Regions from separate parts of the Tepidiphilus sp. HLB4 genome, predicted to be linked through region 2. Evidence: riboswitches for the same ligand, from Rfam matches in the RefSeq annotation. Region 2 holds a riboswitch; the other holds the start of a gene.

Region 1 (10,053 bases), on a different contig from region 2:
GTGGTGGCATGCGCACGAGATGGTCTGGGGCTTCGGCGCAGCGATCGTCGTCGGTTTTCTGCATACGGCGGTGGCAAGCTGGACGGGACAGCCGCCGCTTCGCGGCGTCCGTCTCGGCGTGCTCGTGCTGCTGTGGCTCGTGGCTCGGCTGGCCTGGTTCCTCGGCGAGCGCGCCTTTCCTGCCGCTGCAGGCGCCGCGCTTGCCTTTCTTCTCCTTGCCGCGTTCTGGCTTGCCCGCTCCGTGCTCGCCGCGCGTAACCGGCGCAACTACGTCGTGCCGCTCCTGCTGCTGCTGTTCGCGGGCTTCGAGGCGGGGTTTTTCTGCACGGTGCAAGGAAAACTCGACGGCGAGCCCCTCGCCTGGCTCGATGCCGGCGCCCTGTGGCTCGCCGGGATGATCTTCTTCCTCGGCATGCGGGTCATCGCCTTCTTCACCAGCCGGGCGCTCGGTCTGCCGCAAGTCCCCAATCCAGCCTGGGTGCAGGCCGGTACCGTGGTCGGCGGGTTTGCGCTGGCGCTTGCCACGGCCCTCGGTGCGCCCGCGCCGCTCATCGCCGTGCTCGCCGTGGTGACGTCCGGCATCGCCCTGCGCCAGAGCCGGCGCTGGCTGCACCGGACCGTCTGGACCAACCCCATGGTGTGGATCTTGCATCTCGGCTTCGCCCTGACGGCGGCAGGGGTCCTCGCCTACGGACTGGCCGCTTTCGCCCCGGCCTGGCGCAGCGCCGCGGTGCACCTGCTCACGGTGGGCGGCATCGGCTCCATGACGCTCGGCATGATGACGCGCACGGCGCTCGGCCACACCGGCGATCACCCCAACCGCACCCCTCGCGGCCTCCACTCCGCCTTCCTCGTGCTGCTCGCCGCGGCGCTGCTGCGCGAACTCGCGACCTTCCCGGCCATGGGGAACGGCATGCTGCACGCAAGCGCCTTCGCCTTCGCGCTCGCCTATCTCCTCTACCTGTGGCGTTTCGTCCCGCGCCTCGTGCGCCCGCGCCCCGATGGACGTCCCGGTTGAACGCCCGCGCTCTTTCCATCTTCCCGCGCGGCATGAAGACGCAGGCCAAACCGTGGTACAAACCGCAACCAGGATAAAGACCGCAGGGAACGAGACGATGAAGCGGAAAACGATCGCACCGAAAGTCTATCTGGTAGGCGCCGGCCCCGGCGACCCGGAACTGCTCACCGTGCGGGCGCTGCGCCTGCTGCAGGCCGCCGAGGCGCTCGTCTACGACAACCTGGTGAGCCCGGCCGTGCTCGAGTGCGTCCGCCCCGAGGCGCGGCGCGTCTTCGTCGGCAAGCGCGCCGGCCGGCATACGCTCCCCCAGGAGGAGATCAACGCGCTTCTCGTCGAACTCGGGCAGACCGGCGCAGTGGTCGTGCGGCTCAAGGGGGGCGACCCCTACATTTTCGGGCGCGGCGGGGAAGAAGCCGAAGCGCTCGCCGCAGCCGGCATCCCTTTCGAGGTCGTGCCCGGCATCACGGCGGCCTGCGGCATGGCCGCGAGCCAGGGCATTCCCCTCACGCACCGCGACCACGCCCAATCCTGCCTCTTCGTCACCGGGCATCTCAAGGACGGCGCCCTGCTGCTCGACTGGGAAGCGCTCGCCCGGCCGCGCCAGACGGTGGTCTTCTACATGGGGGTGAGCACCCTGCCCACGATCTGCCGCGAACTCGTCGCCCACGGCCTGCCGGCCGACACGCCCGCGGCCGTGGTGCGCAACGCGACGCTGCCCGATGCCGAACGCCTCAGCGGCACGCTGGCGAGCCTGCCTGCCTTGGCGGCCGCCGCCGAACTCGTCCCGCCGGCGCTGCTGGTGGTGGGCGACGTGGTGGGGCTTGCCGAGCGGCTCGCGCCCCGAGCGGCGGCCCTTGCTGAATCCACTGTCACATCGAAAGCCACGCCATGACGCTTCCCGCCTATGAACCGGCCAGCGACGAGGTCGAGCTCTTCGAACACGCCTGGCGCAACCGCCTGCCCGTGCTCATCAAAGGCCCCACCGGCGTGGGCAAGACCCGCTTCGTCACCCACATGGCGGCGCGCCTTGGCCTACCGCTCTTCTCCGTGGCCTGCCACGACGATCTGACCGCCGCCGACCTCGTTGGACGCCATCTCGTGCAAAACGGACAGACCGTGTGGCAGGACGGGCCGCTCACGCGCGCCGTGCGCGAGGGCGGCATCTGCTATCTCGACGAGATCGTCGAGGCGCGCAAGGACGTCACCGTCGTCATCCATCCGCTCGCCGACCACCGCCGCACACTGCCGCTCGAGCGCACGGGCGAGCTGCTGGCCGCACCGCCCGAATTCATGCTGGTCGTCTCCTACAATCCCGGCTACCAGAATTTCCTCAAAGGGCTCAAACCCTCCACCCGGCAACGTTTCGTGGCGCTGCGTTTCGGCTTTCCCGACGAGGCGCGCGAAATCCGCATCCTGCAGCGAGAAACGGGGTGCGACGCCTTACTCGCGCGGCGTCTCGTCGCCCTGGGTAACGCCATCCGCCGGCTCGACGGGGTCGATCTCGAAGAAGTGGCCTCGACGCGGCTCCTCGTTTATGCCGCCCTGCTGATCCGCGGCGGCCTGCCGGTGCTCGCCGCCTGCCGCGCGGCGCTCGTCGAGGCGCTGTCCGACGATGCCGAGGTCACCGCCGGGCTAGAAGAGCTGGTGCGCACCGTGCTCGGCGAATAGCCATGGAGACCTGGGCCGGAGCGCTGTGGGATCGCTGGGTGCGGCACCTCGCCGAAGCGCACCACCCCCAGGCCGAAATCCGCCTCGAATCCTTACGGCGCCCCCTGTCGGTATTCTTCCGCGGCGTGGGCGGCGAGGCCGGACGCAGATTCGCCGTGGCCGAACGCCGTATCCACGAAGGGCGGCGTACGTGGCGCGAACGGCTCGCCGGAACCGGCCGTCTTACCGAACTTCCCCATCTCACCGCCGACGAGCTGCGCCTTCCCGCCGCGATCGCCCATTTTCCCAAACGCCCCCTCAACCGCGACCTCTATTTCTGGCTCGCCCTGCTCGCTGCCCATTTCGTCCCCAACGGCGAACCGTGGTGGCTCGCCAACCAGCGCGCCACCGCCGTGGCGCTCGCCCGCTACCCTGCGTGGCAGGAACGCTATGATCGCCTCGTCGCAGCAAGCCTCGCGCTTCGCCCCCTACCGCACCAGCTGCCTCCGGTCGACGCTGCCGTGGAAGAAGCGATCCGCGCCGCCCTGCGTGCTCCCGGCAGCGTGCGCACCTTTCCGGCCTCACCGCGCCCGCCGCGGCCGGTGATGCTGTGGCTGATGCCTCAGGAGACCGATGCCGCGGCGGCTCGGCGCCGTCCCCCGCCTACCGCCAAGGACGGGGCTTCCTCTTCGGCCGCGGCCCCGATCCAGACCGAGGCGACGGAAGACCCTGGCTCGCAGCACGGCATGCTGCTCGCGTTTCGCGCCGAGAGCCTGCTGTGCTGGGCGGAATACGTGCGCGTCGACCGCTCGCTCGAAGACGCCGAGGGGGACGAAGCCGGACGTGCCGCCGCCCAGCTCGAACGGCTGGCGCTCGCCGAGGACTCCGACCCCGTCGCCTCCCGCGTGCGCATGGACCTGGAACGCCCGCCCGCCGCAGACGCCGATGAAAGGCTGAGGGAGGGAATCCTGCTGCCCGAATGGGATTATCGCCGCGGCCAGTACCGCCCCGATCACTGCCGCATCGATCTGCCCCGTGACGAGGCGATGCCCGCCCCTTTGCCCGGACAGCTTCGCCCGCTCACGCAACGACTGCGCGCCGAACTCGAACGCATCCGCAGCGAGCGCCGGCCCCAGGCGGGTCAGCCCGAGGGCGACGCGCTCGATCTTGACGACTGGGTCCGTCGCCACGCCGAACTGCGCTCCGGCTGCCCCGTCTCGGCGCAACCGCGCTATATCGACACCCCGCGCACGGCGCGCGACCTCTCCTGCCTGCTGCTCGCCGACGTGTCGCTGTCTACCGACGCGCACGCCGATGATGCGCACCGCGTCATCGATGTGATCCGCGACGCGCTGCTCGTGTTCACCGAGGCGATCGAAGCGGCGGGCGACGCCCTTGCCGTGGCCGCCTTTTCCTCGCTCGGCCACGCACACGTGCGTTACCATCGACTCAAAGATTTCGGCGAGCGCAACGGGCCGGCCGTGCGCGGTCGCATCCTCGCGCTACGCCCCGGCGACTACACCCGCCTCGGCGCAGCCATCCGCCACGCCGCCGACCGGCTCGCCGCCACGGCTTCGCGGCAAAAACTGCTGCTCGTGCTCACCGACGGCAAACCGCACGACATCGACCACTACGACGGCCGCTACGGCATCGAAGACACACGGCGCGCCCTCTTCGAATGCCGCCGGCGCGGTATCCGCCCCTTCTGCGTCGCGATCGACCGCGAAGCCGCCGATGTTCTGCCCTACCTCTTCGGCCATGATGGCCACGTCGTCGTGCAACGCCTCGGCGAACTCGCCGCCCGCCTGCCGCGGCTCTACGCCGAGCTCACCCGGCCGTGAAACCGCTCGCATTCAGCGCCGCTCTTCCCTCCCCCCATAATCCCTCAACCGCCCCACGTCCGGCACCACCACCCTACGCCCTTCGGATCGCAACACTCCCTGCTGCGCGAGCTCGTGGAAAACGCGCGACAGCGTCTCCGGCGTCAGGTTGAGGCGCGAGGCGATCACGTAGCGCGGCAGTGGCAGCTCGATCGTTGCCTCCCCGCGCTCGTGCTCGCAGGATTGCAGCAGATAGCCGATCACCCGCTGGGCCGCCGTCTGCAACGAATACGCCTCGATATCGCGCACCATGACGCGCAACCGCATCGCCATGCCGGCGAGCATGCGACGGCAAAAGTCCGGCCGACGCTCCAGCAATTCATCCACCGCCTCCTTGGGCACGAAGACGAGCTCGGCCTCGCCGAGCGCCGCCGTCGACACCGGATACGGTTGGTCGAGAAACATCACCGCCTCGCCGAAGGTCCCGCCCGGCCCGACGGTGTCGACGATCTTCTCCGCCCCCGAAGGAGAATCGAGAAACAGTTTGATGCGCCCGCGCTCCACCAGGTAAAAACCGCGCGCCGGCTCGCCGCGCAAGAACAGCACCTCGTCGCGCGCGAGCTGCACTGGCCGGCAGCGCCGCGCCAGCGCTTCCAACTCCTCCTCGTCCAGCAAGGCGAACAATGCCACCCGTCGCAGCCGGTTCGCGAGATGCTGCGTCTCGTCCATCATCCCCCCTCAATACAGCCGCGGCTCCCCCGGAGGCCGCGTCTTGAAGCGCCGGTGCACCCAATGGTACTGCGCCGGCATGCGACGGATCTCGCCTTCGAGCCAGCGGTTCATGCGTGCCGCGTCGGCTACTTCGTCTTCGGAAGGGAAATCCGCCCAGGGTTCGCCGAAGCGCGTCACGTAGCCCTTTCCATCGGGCAGCATCTCGGTGACGCAGGGCACCACCGCCGCGCCGGTGAGCCGCGCCAGGCGCGACAGACCCGTGATCGTGGCCGCCGGCACACCGAAGAACGGCACGAAGACGGACTCCTTGCGCCCGTAATCCAGGTCGGGCAGGTAATAGAGCGGCCGACCGGCGCGCAAAGCGCGCACCACCGGTCGGATACCGTCCTGGCGCGCCACCTGCAGCTGATCGCCGAAGCGGGAACGCCCCCAGTTGAGCCATCGATCGGCCACCGGGTCCCTTTTGGGGCGCGAATAGACGTAGACCCCGTCGTACTCCATCGCCACGCGCGTGCCGCCCATGTCCAGCCCAAGAAAGTGGGGCACGAGCAGGATCACCGGTCGTCCCTGGGCGCGCACGCCATCCGGATGCTCCTTGCCCTCGAGCCGCACCAGCCGCCGGATGCGCTCGGCCGGGGCAAACCAGGAAATCCCCCGCTCCAGGATGCTGCGCCCCAGCAGGCGGAAGTGCTCGCGCAGCACGGCACGCCGCTCGGCCTCCGTCCATTCGGAAAAGCACAGCCGCAGATTCACCTCGGCCACGTGGCGCCGCGAGCGCGCCAGATGAAAGAGCAGCGCCCCGAAACCGCGGCCGAGCGCCGCCAGCAGCGGCAGCGGCAGCCAATGCAACACCCACAGCAAGGCAACCAGCAGACGGGACATTTCCTCATTACCTTGAAGAAGATTTATAATTATCGCTCATCCGCCGAGTTAATCCGACAACTTGCGGGGCGGAGAGCTTGTGAAGAAATCGTCGCGAGCGGGTCGAGTGCGAGGCGCACGGAGCGCAGCGACGAGACATATCGCGAAGATAGGCGAGGAGCGAGCACCGCGCAACGACGCAATCGGGCCGCGCAGCAGATCGATTCACAAGCTCGGACAAGAAATACCGCTAAAGCGTCGCCCGCTCCCCTGATCCCCAGAGCCGGCACGCCGCCTCACGGGGATCGAAGGGAGCGATTGCATGGCCAAGGAATACCTCTTCACCTCCGAATCCGTCTCGGAAGGGCACCCGGACAAGGTCGCCGACCAGATCTCCGACGGCGTGCTCGACGTCATCCTCGGCGAAGACCCCCACGGGCGCGTCGCCTGCGAGACCCTCGTCTCCACCGGGCTCGTGGTCATCTCCGGCGAGATCACCACCAAGGCACACCCCAACTACCGCGAGATCGCGCAGGACGTCATCCGCCGCATCGGCTACGATGATTCCGACATCGGCTTCGACTACAAGTCCTGCGCCATCCTCACCGCCATCAACCGCCAATCGCCCGACATCGCCCAGGGCGTGGGCAAGGCTTTCGACGATCCGCTCGACCAAGGCGCCGGCGACCAGGGCCTCATGTTCGGCTACGCCTGCACGGAAACCCCGGTGCTCATGCCGCTGCCCATCTACTACGCCCACCGCCTCATGCAGCGCCAGGCCGAAGTGCGCAAGGATGGCAGGCTTCCCTGGCTGCGGCCCGACGCCAAGTCGCAAGTCACGGTACGCTACGTCGACGGCAAGCCCACCCAGGTGGAGACGGTCGTCCTCTCCACCCAGCACCACCCCGACATCACCTACGACGAGATCCGCGAGGCGGTGATCGAGGAGATCATCCACCCCATCATCCCATCGCAGCTGCGCGCCCCCGACATCAAATATCTCATCAATCCCACCGGGCGCTTCGTCGTCGGCGGCCCGCACGGCGACTGCGGCCTCACTGGGCGCAAGATCATCGTCGACACCTATGGCGGTGCGGCGCATCACGGCGGCGGCGCGTTCAGCGGCAAGGATCCTTCCAAGGTCGACCGCTCGGCGGCCTACGCCGCCCGCTACGTGGCGAAGAACATCGTGGCCGCGGGTCTGGCGGATCGCTGCGAAGTGCAGATCGCCTACGCCATCGGCGTGGCCCGTCCCGTGAGCCTCATGGTCGAGACCTTCGGCACCGGCAAGGTCCCCGACGAGAAGATCGAGGCCCTCGTGCGCCAGCACTTCGACTTGCGCCCGCGCGCCATCATCGAAATGCTGGACCTCCTGCGTCCCATCTATTCCAAAACCGCCGTCTACGGCCACTTCGGCCGCGAGGAACCCGAATTCACCTGGGAGATGCTCGACAAGGCCGAAGCGCTGCGCTCCGACGCCGGGCTGTAACGCCCACCCCGCGGGCGGCCGGACCTCCGGCCGCCCTTGGTGCTACGCCCTTTTGCTATAATCCCCGCCAACCGAGGAGCGCTGCAACCCGCACGGGCCAGGCTCGGTTCAGATCCAACGGCGCTCACCCGTCTTCTCCGGCCGGACGGAAGACGCAGGTGAGCTGCGCATCCGCTCGGCCTCGTTCCCGAATAGGAGCATTTCGATGAACCAGGCCGCATCCATTTCCGAGTACGTCGTCGCCGATCTTTCGCTGGCCGAATGGGGCCGCAAGGAGATCCGCATCGCCGAGAGCGAGATGCCCGCGCTCATGGCGCTGCGCCGCGAATACGCCGAGCAAAAACCGCTCACGGGCGCCCGTATCGCCGGCAGCCTGCACATGACCATCCAAACCGCCGTGCTCATCGAGACGCTGGTGGCGCTGGGCGCGCAGGTGCGCTGGGCCTCGTGCAACATCTTCTCCACCCAGGATCACGCCGCCGCGGCAATCGCCGCCGAAGGCATCCCCGTCTTCGCCAAGAAAGGCGAGACGCTGGAAGAATACTGGGACTACACCCACCGCATCTTCGAGTGGCCCGACGGCGGCCACGCCAACATGATCCTCGACGACGGGGGCGACGCCACCCTCCTGCTGCACCTGGGCACCAAGGCCGAGCGCGACCCGAGCGTGCTCGACCACCCCACGAGCATCGAGGAGAAAGCGCTCTTTGCCCGCATCCGCGCACAGCTCGAACGCGACCCTTCCTGGTACTCGCGGCGCATTGCGGCGATCCGCGGCGTCACCGAAGAGACCACCACCGGCGTGCATCGCCTCTACCAGATGCAGGAGCGCGGCGAACTGCGCTTTCCGGCGATCAACGTCAACGACTCGGTCACCAAGTCCAAGTTCGACAACCTCTACGGCTGCCGCGAATCGCTCCTCGACGGCATCAAGCGCGCCACCGACGTGATGATCGCCGGCAAGATCGCCGTCGTCTGCGGCTACGGCGACGTGGGCAAGGGCTCGGCCCAGGCGCTGCGGGCGCTGCGCGCCGAAGTGTGGGTCACCGAGATCGACCCCATCTGCGCCCTGCAGGCGGCGATGGAAGGCTACCGTGTGGTGACCATGGAAGAAGCCTGCGACAAGGCCGACATTTTCGTCACCGCCACCGGCAACTACCACGTCATCACCCACGAGCACATGCGCCGCATGAAAGACCAGGCGATCGTGTGCAACATCGGCCACTTCGACAACGAGATCGACGTCGATTCGCTGCGCCACTACCGCTGGGAGAACATCAAGCCGCAGGTCGACCACGTCATCTTCCCCGACGGCAAGCGCATCATCCTGCTCGCCGAAGGGCGGCTGGTAAACCTCGGCTGCGCCACCGGGCACCCCAGTTTCGTGATGAGCTCGTCGTTTGCCAACCAGGTGCTCGCGCAGATCGAACTCTACACGCACCCCGAGCGCTACCCCGTGGGCGTCTATCGACTGCCCAAACAGCTCGACGAGAAAGTCGCCCGGCTGCAGCTCACCCGCCTCAACGTCCAGCTCACCCGGCTCACGCCCGAGCAGGCAGCCTACATCGGCGTGCCCCTCGACGGGCCCTACAAGGCCGAACACTACCGCTACTGAGCCTGTAGACGCCGACCGTCGCGTGCGACGGCGGCGCCCCCTGATCCCACCACTCTCCCCAGGAGCGACCGATGCCGCCGCTCGAGATCTCCGTCGAATTCTTCCCCCCACAAACGCCCGAAGGGGAGGCCAAGCTCGAGGAGGCGCGCCGGCGCCTCACCCAGCGCCTGCGCCCGGCCTACCATTCCGTCACCTACGGTGCCGGCGGCTCCACCCGCGAGCGCACCTTCGCCGTGGTCGAGCGGCTGCACCGCGCCGGGCTCGACGTCGCCCCGCATCTGTCCTGCATCGGCGCCACCCGCGCCCAGATCCGCGAGATCCTGCAACAGTACCAGGCGCTCGGCGTGCGCCGCCTCGTGGCGCTCAGGGGTGATCTCCCCTCCGGCGTGCGCGACCCCGGCGAGCTGCGCTACGCGAGCGAGCTCGTCGACTTCATCCGCGCCGAAACGGGCGATCACTTCTGGATCGCCGTCGCCGCCTACCCCGAATATCACCCGCAGGCCCCCAGCGCCCTGGCCGACCTCGACGCGTTTGCCCGCAAGATGCGCGCCGGCGCCGACTGCGCCCTCACGCAGTACTTCTACAACCCCGACGCTTACGCCCACTTCGTCGAGGAAGCCGGAAAACGCGGCGTCACCGCCCCCATCGTGCCCGGCATCATGCCGATCACCAGTTTCGCGCGGCTCGCGCGATTTTCGGATGCCTGCGGCGCCGAGATCCCGCGCTGGATCCGCAAGAAGATGGAAGCCTACGGCGACGATGCCGAATCGGTGCGCGCCTTCGGGCTCGAAGTAGTCGTGCGTCTGTGCGAGCGCCTGCTCCAGCTCGGCGCCCCGGGGCTGCATTTCTACACCATGAACCAGGCCGAGCC
Region 2 (10,053 bases):
GTGCACGTCCCCCTTCACCGTGGCAAGCACCAGGCGCCCCTTGGTATGCCCGCCCGTCTTCGCCTTCTCCGCCTCGATGTAGGGCAGCAGGTGCGCCACCGCGAGTTTCATCACCCGGGCGGATTTCACCACCTGCGGCAGGAACATCTTGCCCGCACCGAAGAGATCGCCCACCACGTTCATGCCGGCCATGAGCGGCCCCTCGATCACCGCGAGCGGCCCCTTGCCCTCGGCGGCGAAGCGCGCGCGCAGCTCCTCGGTATCCTCGACCACGTGCTCGGTGATGCCCTTGACGAGCGCATGCTCCAGGCGTTTCTCCACCGGCCATGAGCGCCATTCCTGCACTTCTTCCGCCCTGGCCTCGCCCGTTTGCAGGGTCTGGGCGTAGGCCACCAGCTCCTCGGCCGCGCCGGGGCGGCGGTTGAGCACCACGTCCTCGACCAGCGCGCGCAGCCGCGGCTCGAGCTCGTCGTAGATGCCCAGCTGCCCGGCATTGACGATGCCCATGGTGAGCCCGGCGCGGATGGCGTGATAGAGGAACACCGTATGGATGGCCGCGCGCACGGTCTCGTTGCCGCGAAAGGCGAAGGAGACGTTGGAGATGCCGCCGCTCGTCTTGGCGTACGGCAGGTGGGTGTGGATCCAGCGCACCGCCTCGATGAAATCGACGGCGTAGTTGTCGTGCTCGGCAATGCCCGTGGCGATGGCGAACACGTTGGGGTCGATCACGATGTCCTCGGGCGGGAATCCGTCGGCCACCAGCAGCCGGTAGGCACGCTCGGCGATCTCGATCTTGCGCGCGAAGCCGTCGGCCTGGCCGCGCTCGTCGAAGCACATCACCAGCACCGCCGCCCCGTAGCGCCGCGCGAGCCGCGCCTGCGCGAGGAAGGCCGCCTCCCCCTCCTTGAGCGAGATCGAATTGACGATGCCCTTGCCCTGCAGGCATTTGAGCCCCGCCTCGATCACCTCCCACTTGGAGGAGTCGACCATCACCGGCACGCGCGCGATGTCCGGCTCCACGGCCACGAGCCGCAGGAAGCGCGTCATCGCTGCGGTGGAATCGAGCATCGCCTCGTCCATGTTGACGTCGATCATCTGCGCGCCGGCCTCCACCTGCTGGCGCGCCACCGACAGCGCCTCGTCGTACTTCTCTTCGAGGATGAGGCGGGCGAATTTCTTCGAGCCGGTCACGTTGGTGCGCTCGCCCACGTTCACGAAGAGCGAGTCCGGTCCGATTTCGAAGAGATCGAGCCCTGCGAGCCGCATCACGGGTTTGGCCCGAGGCAGCGGGCGCGGCGCGCGGCCTTCCACGGCCCGAGCGATCGCCGCGATGTGCGCCGGCGTCGTGCCGCAGCACCCGCCCACCAGGTTCACCCAGCCCGCCTCGACCCAGGAGGCGATCTCCGCTGCGAGCGCCTCGGGCGTCTCGTCGTAGCCGGTGGGCGAGAGCGGATTGGGCAGCCCTGCGTTGGGGTGGGCCGAGACGAAGGTGGTGCAGACGCGCGCGAGCGTCTCCACGTGCGGACGCAGCTCACGCGCCCCCAGGGCGCAGTTGAGCCCGAAAGTGAGCGGGCGTGCGTGCGCGAGCGAAGCCCAGAAGGCTTCCGGCGTCTGCCCCGAGAGCGTGCGCCCGGCCGCATCGGTAATGGTGCCGGAGATCATCACCGGCCAGCGCCGTCCGTACTCTTCGAAGAGGCGCTCGAGGGCGAACACCGCCGCCTTGGCGTTCAAGGTATCGAACACCGTCTCGATGAGCAGCAGATCCGCCCCGCCCTCCACCAGCGCGCGCGCCGATTCGAGATAGTCGGCCGCGAGCGTGTCGAAGTCGATGGCGCGAAAGCCGGGATCGTTCACGTCGGGGCTCAGCGACAGCGTCTTCGAAGTCGGGCCGATCACGCCGGCCACGAAGCGGGGTTTGTCCGGCGTGCTGTATGCGTCGGCCAGCGTTCGGGCAAGCCGCGCCGCTTCCCGGTTGATCTCGTAGGCGAGATGCGCCAGGCCGTAGTCGGCCTGCGAAGTGCGCGTGGCGTTGAAGGTATTGGTCTCGATCACGTCCGCCCCGGCCTCCAGATAGGCGCGGTGGATCTCGCCGATCACCTCCGGATGCGTGAGCACCAGGAGATCGTTGTCGCCCTTGAGCTCCACCGGGTGATCCTGCAGCCGCTCGCCGCGGAAATCGGCTTCCGTCAGCCGGTACTGCTGGATCATGGTCCCCATGGCGCCATCGAGCACCAGCACGCGCTCGCGCAGCAGGCGCACGAGCTCCTCGGTCCGGTCCGCTTGCATGCCTCTTTCCTCCACAAAAGCGAAACGCCCGTGAAGCCAGCCGGCGGCAGGGCTTCACGAGCGTCGTTGTCCTGTCCGAGCCTGGCGGCGAGGCGCCGCTGCAACGCTCCTCGGAAAGCCTCGTATTTTACGGTAAGAATGCTTCCAGCACCGCGTTGAGCAGGCGCCAGCCGCGCTCGGTGACGGCGATGCGCCAGGAAAGCGGCTCCACCAGCCCCTGCGCTTCGAGCCGCGCCCAGCGCGGTGCGAGCGTCTCCAAGGGAAGACCCGTGCGCGCCGCGAACCATTCCCGCGGCACCCCCGCGCGCAGCCGCAGCGCGTTCATGAGAAACTCGAAGGGCAGCGCCTCGGGCGCCACCACCGCCTCTTCCTGCACGAAAGGGGCGACGGCCGCCAGATAGCGGCGCGGGTGCTTGTGCTTCATGCGCCGCACGATGCCTCCGGGCGTGCTCAGCTTGCCGTGCGCCCCCGGCCCCACGCCCAGGTAGTCGCCAAAGCCCCAGTAATTCAGGTTGTGCCGGCAGGCTTCCCCCGGCAGCGCCCAGGCCGAGACCTCGTAGTGGACGAAGCCCGCACGCGCGAGCCGCTCCTCCACCGCCGTCTCGATCGCCGCCAGCTCCTCGTCGGCAGGCAAGGCCGGCGGCGCAGCGGCAAAAGGCGTATTCGGCTCGATCGTGAGCTGATAGCAGGAGAGATGCGTCGCCCCGCCAGCGAGCGCCGCTTCCACGTCGGCGAGCGCCGCCGCCGGGCTCTGGCCGGGCAGGCCGATCATCAGATCGACATTGACGCGGGGAAACACGCGCACCGCCGCGGCGAGCGCCGCGCGCGCCTGCGTCCCGTCGTGGATGCGCCCCAGCCGCCGCAGGGCCGCGTCGTCGAAACTCTGCACCCCCAGTGAGAGCCGATTCACCCCGGCCTGCGCGTAGGCCGCGAAGCGCGCCGCTTCGAAGGTGCCGGGGTTCGCCTCCAGCGTAACTTCAGCATTGGGCGCGAGCGGCAGGTGCCGTCGAATCGCCGCCATGAGCCGCTCAAGCGCTTCGCCCGAGAGCAGGCTCGGCGTGCCGCCGCCAAAGAAGACCGTGTCGATCGGCCGCCCGCCCGCGCGCTCGGCCTCGGCCGCGAGGTCGGCTTCCACCGCCGCGAGGAATTCCGCCTCCGGCACCTCGCCTGCGAGCGGATGGGAATTGAAGTCGCAGTAGGGGCACTTGCGCACGCACCAGGGCACGTGCGCGTAGAGCGACAGCGGCACCCGCGCCGGATCGAACGCGCTCAAGCCTCCTCCCGCGCGAGCCGCGCCCTCAGCCGGCGCAAGGCCCGGCCACGGTGGCTCAGGCGATTCTTCTCTTCCGGCGAGAGCTCGGCCGCGGTCTTGCCCAGCGCCGGGAGGTAGAAGAGCGGATCGTAGCCGAATCCCCTCTCCCCACGCGGTTCCGTGAGGATCTCACCCCACCAGCGCCCCTCGGCCACGAGCGGCAGAGGATCTTCCGCCGACCGCAAAAAGACCACGCAGCCATAGAAAAACGCCCGCCGCGCCGCCCCTTCGAGCCCCTGCATCGCCGCGAGCAGCGCCACGTTGTTGCGCGCGTCCGACCGAGGCTCCCCCGCGAAGCGCGCCGAGCGCACCCCGGGCGCTCCCCCGAGCGCCGGCACCGCCAGGCCCGAGTCGTCGGCGATCGCCGGCAAGCCGGAAGCGGCCGCCGCGTGCCGCGCCTTGGCGAGCGCATTTTCCAGGAAGGTCGGATGCGGCTCCTCGGCCTCCGTAATGCCCAGCGCCCCTTGCGCCAGCACCTCCCAGCCGAGCGGAGCGAGCAGCGCCTCGAGCTCGGCCGCCTTCTTCGCGTTGTTGCTCGCGAGCACCACCCGGCGTTTGCCCGAACTCACGCCCGGCTCTCCCGCTGGGCGACAAGCAACTCGCCGATCCCTTTCTCGGCGAGCGCGAGCAGGGCTTCGAGCGCCTTCCGGTCGAACGCCCCGTGCTCGGCCGTGCCCTGCAATTCGACGAAGCCGCCCGCGCCGGTCATCACCACGTTCATGTCGGTGTCGCAGGTGGAATCCTCGGCGTAATCGAGGTCGAGCAACACCTCGCCCCCCACGAGCCCCACCGACACCGCCGCCACCTGGTCGCGCACGGGCGAAGCGGAGAGCACCCCTCGCGCTACCAGCGCCTCGCACGCATCGGCGAGCGCCACCCAGGCCCCCGTGATCGCCGCCGTGCGCGTGCCGCCGTCGGCCTGCAGCACGTCGCAATCGAGCACGACCTGCCGCTCCCCCAGCGCCGCCAGGTCCACCACCGCGCGCAGCGAGCGCCCGATCAGGCGCTGGATCTCCAGCGTGCGCCCGCCCTGTTTCCCTTTGGCCGCCTCGCGCGGCGTGCGCGTGTGCGTGGCGCGCGGCAGCATGCCGTATTCGGCCGTCACCCAGCCCTGCCCCGTCCCTTTGAGAAAGGGCGGCACGGATTCCTCCACGCTCGCGGTGCACAGCACCCGCGTGCGTCCAAAAGCGATCAGCACCGAGCCCTCGGCGTATTCGGTAAAGCCGCGCTCGATGCGCACCGGACGCAGTTCGTCGGCGCGCCTGCCATCATGCCTCATGCATCATCCCTTGAATTTCTGGATCGTCTCGTTGATCTCGCGGATCGCCCGTTCGATCTCTTCGTTGTCGAGGGGTTCGGCCGAAAAACCCGGCGGCTGCTGCGGCAGAGAGAAGGCCGTCGTCACCTGGTCGAGCGCCATGGTCTCGGTGGAAACCGTGTCCGGCGCCAAGGAGGGTTCGCCCTCCTCCCAACGCATGGCGATGAGCGAGACGTTGTCCGAGTTGGGCCCCGCCTCCATCTCCGCCTGCTCCACCAGTTCGGGCACCACCCGCACGAGCGGCCCGCGCGCGAGGCGCTCGGCGATCTCCTCGTCGTCGAGCACCCCCCACAGCCCGTCGGAACACAGGGCGAGCACGTCCCCCGGCTGCAACACCGCCCGCCGACCGAAGTCGACGTGCGGCAAGGTTTCCCCGCCGAGCGAGCAATAGAGGCGGTTGCGGCTGTCGTGCGTGCGCAGCTGCGCCTCGCTGAGCACCCCCTGTTCGATCAGGAGCTGCGCGTGCGAGTGGTCGATGGTGCGCGTGAGCACCTTGCCATGGCGGATGTGATAGAGGCGCGAATCGCCCACGTGCGCCCACCAGGCGTATCCCCCTTCCTGCACGAGGCAGGTGACGACCGTCGCACGCGGGTTCCCCTCGATGTGATTCACGCGAGCATATTCCAGGATCGCATAGTGCGCGTTGATGATCGCCTGCGACAGGAAACTCAAGGGATCCTCGACGCGCGGCTTGGCCGACAGGCGAAACGCCTGGATGAGGCTCTGCAGTGTGATCTGCGCCGCCACTTCGCCAGCCGCATGCCCTCCCATACCGTCGGAGAGCACCATGAGGAGCGCCTCGCGCGAATAGGCATAGCCCACCCGGTCTTCGTTCACCGGCCTTCCACCCACGCTCGTGGCCTGATGGATGGAGAACTTCATCGTTCGGCTCCTTCAGGAAGGGACGGCATCAGCGAGCGGTATTCGGTGGCGGCCACCAAGAACGGCACGTAGGCCGAGAGCACCTTCTGCACCGCATAGGCACTCTGCGGCCGCTTCTCGGGATCGAGCTGCATCAGGTCGACGATGAGATCGATCAGCTCCGGCGTATAGTGCTCCCGATAGGGTTCGAGGCGCTGCGCCAGATCGTCCTTCTCCTGCCGCGCCTCCGCCCGCGGCGGCGCCTGCCCGGTGACGCAGGTATAGAGCGTGGCGCCGAAGCTGTAGAGATCGGTCCACGGCCCGATGTCCTCCCGCTTGCCGCTGAGCTGCTCGGGCGGAGCGTAGCCGGGCGTGAACATCGTGCGCACCCACTCCTGGTCGGAAGACAGGCTCTGGCGCGCCGAGCCGAAATCGATCAGCACCGGATCGCCGTTGCGCCGCAGGTAGATGTTGGCCGGTTTCAAGTCGAGGTGCAGCAGCTTGTGCGTATGCACCTCACGCAGGCCCGAGAGGACCCGCAAGCCCATCGCCCGGATGAAACTCTCGCGCAGCCCCCCGTGCTTTTGCCGGATGTACTGCAGGAGCGTGCGCCCTTCTTCATACTGCATCACCATGTAGACGGTCTGGTTGGCGCGGAAAAAGTTGAGCACCCGGATCACGTTGGGATGATTGATGCGCGCGAGCGACCGCCCTTCCTCGAAGAAACACTTCAGCCCGAAGAGGAAGGCCCGCTCGCAATCGGGCAGGATCTCCGGCTCGATATCCCCTTCCTCGCGCCGCGCCAGGGTATGCGGCAGATACTCCTTGATCGCCACCGTTTTTCCTTCGCGATCGCGGGCGCGATAGACGAAAGAAAACCCCCCTTTGGCGAGCAGGTCGAGAATGCGGTAGCCCTCCACGAGCCACCCCTCGGGCAACGGAGCGTTTTGTTGTGTCGACATGGCCGGACCGGGTATGATAAACCGCCTCGGACGAAGCGTGGAATCACTCAATGATACACAGTATGACAGGGTTTGCCAGCGCGCAAACCCAAATCGGCGCTCGGCTCCTGCGCCTCGAACTGCGCAGCGTCAACGGACGCTTCCTCGACCTCTATTTCCGCCTGCCCGAGGACTGGCGCTCCTTCGAGCCGCTGCTGCGTGAACGCCTGCAAAAGGCGCTCGCCCGCGGCAAGATCGAATGCCGGCTCGAAGTGCAAAGCGCGCCCGTGCAAGCGGCGCTCACGCTCGACGCCGTCGCCCTGCAGGCGCTCGCCCTCACCCAGACCGAAATCCACCGGCATCTGCCCGAAGCGGCCTCCCTCACGGTGGGCGAGATCCTGCGCTGGCCCGGCGTGGTGCGCGAAGCCGAGCTCGATCCCGAGGAAACGCAGCGGCGCCTGCTCGAGCTGCTCGAAGCGGCGCTCGCCGAACTCCTCGCGCACCGCGCCCGCGAGGGCGAGGCGCTCGCCGCCGCCATCCGCGAACGGGCCACGGCCATCGCCGAGCTCGTCGAACGCGCCCGCGCGCTTGCGCCCGAAGCCGTCGAGGCCCAGCGCCGCAAGCTCCTCGAAGCGCTCGAAGCGCTCGGCCAGACGCCCGATCCCCAGCGCGTGGAGCAGGAAGTCGCCCTCGTCGCCCAGCGCCTCGACGTCGCCGAAGAGCTCGACCGCCTCTCCTCCCACCTCCAGGAACTTGAACGCACGCTCACCCGCGGCGGAAGCGTCGGCAAACGGCTCGACTTCCTGCTGCAGGAATTCAACCGCGAAGCCAACACCCTCGCTTCCAAGGCCGGCAGCCTGGCACTGTCGCGCCTCGCGCTCGAGATGAAAGTGCTCATCGAACAGATCCGCGAACAGGTGCAGAACCTCGAATGAACGCGCAGCCTCTAGACGACCTGCCGGAAGCCGAACTGCGCAGCCTCTGCCGCCGCTACCACGTGCGTCGGCTCGCCTTTTTCGGCTCCGTCACCCGCGGCGATTTCGGCCCCGCCAGCGACATCGACGTTCTCGTCGAATTCCAACCCGGCCACACCCCCGGCTTTGCCTTCGCCCGCCTGCAGCGCGAACTCACCCGCCTGCTCGGGCGGCCGGTCGACCTCCACACGCCCCGCAGCCTCAGCCGATACTTCAGAGACGACGTGCTGCACACCGCCCGGATCCATTATGAAGCGCCCCCCGAGTCGCCCCAAGCTCGATGATACCGCCCGTATCCGCCACATGCTGGATGCGGCTCGGCGCGCGCTCGAACTGGTTCGGGGCAAACCGATCGCCGAGCTTCCCCCTGAAGACGAGACCGCCCTTGCCCTGGCCCGCCTTCTCGAAATACTGGGCGAAGCCGCCCGCCAGGTCACGCCGACCACCCGCCTACGCCACCCCACCATTGCTTGGCGCGACATCGCCGACACACGCAACCGCATCATCCACGAATACTTCGACGTCGACCTGGAAATCATCGCCGCCATCGTCGCGCACGATCTACCCGACCTGATCCCCGCGCTGGAAGTAGTCTTGCACGAACTCCTGGAACGCAACCCATGACCCCCCTCGGCACCCTCTACATCGTCACCGCCCCCTCCGGCGCCGGCAAGACCACCCTCGTGCATGCCGTGCTCGAACGCGAGCCGGGGCTGGCGCTGTCCATCTCCTACACCACCCGCGCCCCGCGGCCGGGCGAAGTCGACGGGCGCGACTACCGCTTCGTCAGCCGGGAAGAATTCCTGCGCCTGCGCGACGGCGGCGAACTTCTCGAATGGGCCGAAGTCCACGGAAACTACTACGGCACTTCCCGTACCTGGATCGAAACCCAATTGCAGCAAGACCGCGACGTGCTCCTCGAGATCGACTGGCAGGGCGCGCGCCAGGTGCGCCGGATGTTCCCGCACGCCGTGAGCATCTTCATCCTGCCGCCCTCGCTCGAGGCACTCGAAGCGCGCCTGCGCGGCCGCGGCACCGACAGCGAAGCCACCATCGCCCGGCGCCTGGCCGCCGCCCGCGAGGAGATGCGCCACGTGGAAGAATTCGACTACGTTATAATCAACGACCGGCTCGAGCGCGCCATCGACGAACTCACCGCCGTCGTGCGCGCCGCGCGCCTGCGGCTGCCGGTGCAAAAGCGCCGCCACGCCGCCTACTTCGCCCAACTCCTACAGGAATGACCCCATGGCCCGCATCACCGTCGAAGACTGCCTCAAGCACATCCCCAACCGCTTCGAGATGACGCTCGCCGCCGCCACCCGCGCGCGCCAGCTCTCCATCGGCGCCGAACCGCTCGTGCCGCTCGATCGCGGGCGCGAACGCGACAAACCCACCGTCGTTGCGCTGCGCGAAATCGCCGCCGGCAGAGTCGGCCGCGACATCCTCGACCGCGCCCAGAGCTGAGACCGCCATGCCCGCCGCCGAGATCCTCTCCCCCCCCGACGAGAGCTCCGCGGCGCGCGAACCCTTCGTTTCCGTGGAGCTGCCGCCGTCCTACGGCGCCCTGCGCGAGAAGCTCCTCGGCTATCTCCCCTCCGCCGAAGTCGAACGCATCGACGACGCCGCCCGCTTCGCCGCCTGGTCGCACCAAGGCCAGAAGCGCGCGAGCGGCGAGCCCTACGTCACGCATCCCATCGCCGTCGCCTCCCTGGTGGCCGACTGGAAGCTCGATGCTTCCGCCATTGCCGCCGCGCTCTTGCACGACGTGATGGAAGACGCGCACATCCGCAAGAGCGAGCTCGCCCACCGCTTCGGCCCGGTCACCGCCGAGCTCGTCGACGGCCTCACCAAGATCGAGCGGCTCGAAAGCCAGAGCCTCGAGGACAACCAGGCGGAAAACTTCCGCAAGATGCTGCTCGCCATGGCGCGCGACCTGCGCGTCATCCTCATCAAGCTGGCCGACCGCACCCACAACATGCGCACGCTGGGCGCCGTCGCCCCGGCCAAGCGCCGCCGCATCGCCCAGGAAACGCTCGAGATCTACGCCCCCATCGCCAACCGGCTCGGGCTCAACACCCTCTATCGCGAACTGCAGGATCTCGCCTTCCAGCACCGCCATCCCTGGCGATACGCCGTGCTCGCCCACTCCGTCGAAGCCGCGCTCGGAGCGCGCGACGAACTCCTCGACAAGATCCGCACACTCATCGAACGCCAGCTCGTCGTCTGGGGGGTAGAAGCCCAGATCAGCAGCCGGCGCAAGCACCTCTATTCCATCTACCAGAAAATGCGCAGCAAGCACCTGCGCTTCGAGCAGATCCTCGACCTCTTCGGCTTTCGCGTCGTCGTGCCCGACGAAAAGAG

What was found. Region 2 has a riboswitch for S-adenosylhomocysteine ahead of metH (methionine synthase). Riboswitches for the same ligand answer to the same signal wherever they lie in the genome.
Region 1: linked by a shared signal. The riboswitch ahead of ahcY (adenosylhomocysteinase) and the one ahead of metH (methionine synthase) in region 2 are both predicted to bind S-adenosylhomocysteine.

The regions. Positions count from the first base shown of each region.
Region 1 covers NZ_JSYB01000067.1:13,375-23,427, reverse strand. The annotation lists gene OA56_RS09255 (NnrS family protein) at 1-1,018, shown strand, start outside; gene cobA (uroporphyrinogen-III C-methyltransferase) at 1,116-1,910, shown strand; gene OA56_RS09245 (CbbQ/NirQ/NorQ/GpvN family protein) at 1,907-2,686, shown strand; gene OA56_RS09240 (nitric oxide reductase activation protein NorD) at 2,689-4,506, shown strand; gene OA56_RS09235 (Crp/Fnr family transcriptional regulator) at 4,519-5,217, opposite strand; gene OA56_RS09230 (lysophospholipid acyltransferase family protein) at 5,224-6,099, opposite strand; gene metK (methionine adenosyltransferase) at 6,401-7,567, shown strand; S-adenosyl-L-homocysteine riboswitch at 7,635-7,700, shown strand; gene ahcY (adenosylhomocysteinase) at 7,773-9,182, shown strand; gene metF (methylenetetrahydrofolate reductase [NAD(P)H]) at 9,254-10,053, shown strand, end outside.
Region 2 covers NZ_JSYB01000002.1:58,440-68,492, reverse strand. The annotation lists partial or broken gene metH (methionine synthase) at 1-2,286, opposite strand, end outside; S-adenosyl-L-homocysteine riboswitch at 2,338-2,404, opposite strand; gene hemW (radical SAM family heme chaperone HemW) at 2,414-3,559, opposite strand; gene rdgB (RdgB/HAM1 family non-canonical purine NTP pyrophosphatase) at 3,556-4,167, opposite strand; gene rph (ribonuclease PH) at 4,164-4,877, opposite strand; gene OA56_RS00335 (PP2C family protein-serine/threonine phosphatase) at 4,881-5,798, opposite strand; gene OA56_RS00330 (serine/threonine protein kinase) at 5,795-6,739, opposite strand; gene OA56_RS00325 (YicC/YloC family endoribonuclease) at 6,802-7,653, shown strand; gene OA56_RS00320 (nucleotidyltransferase family protein) at 7,650-7,976, shown strand; gene OA56_RS00315 (HepT-like ribonuclease domain-containing protein) at 7,942-8,316, shown strand; gene gmk (guanylate kinase) at 8,313-8,933, shown strand; gene rpoZ (DNA-directed RNA polymerase subunit omega) at 8,938-9,156, shown strand; gene OA56_RS00300 (RelA/SpoT family protein) at 9,164-10,053, shown strand, end outside.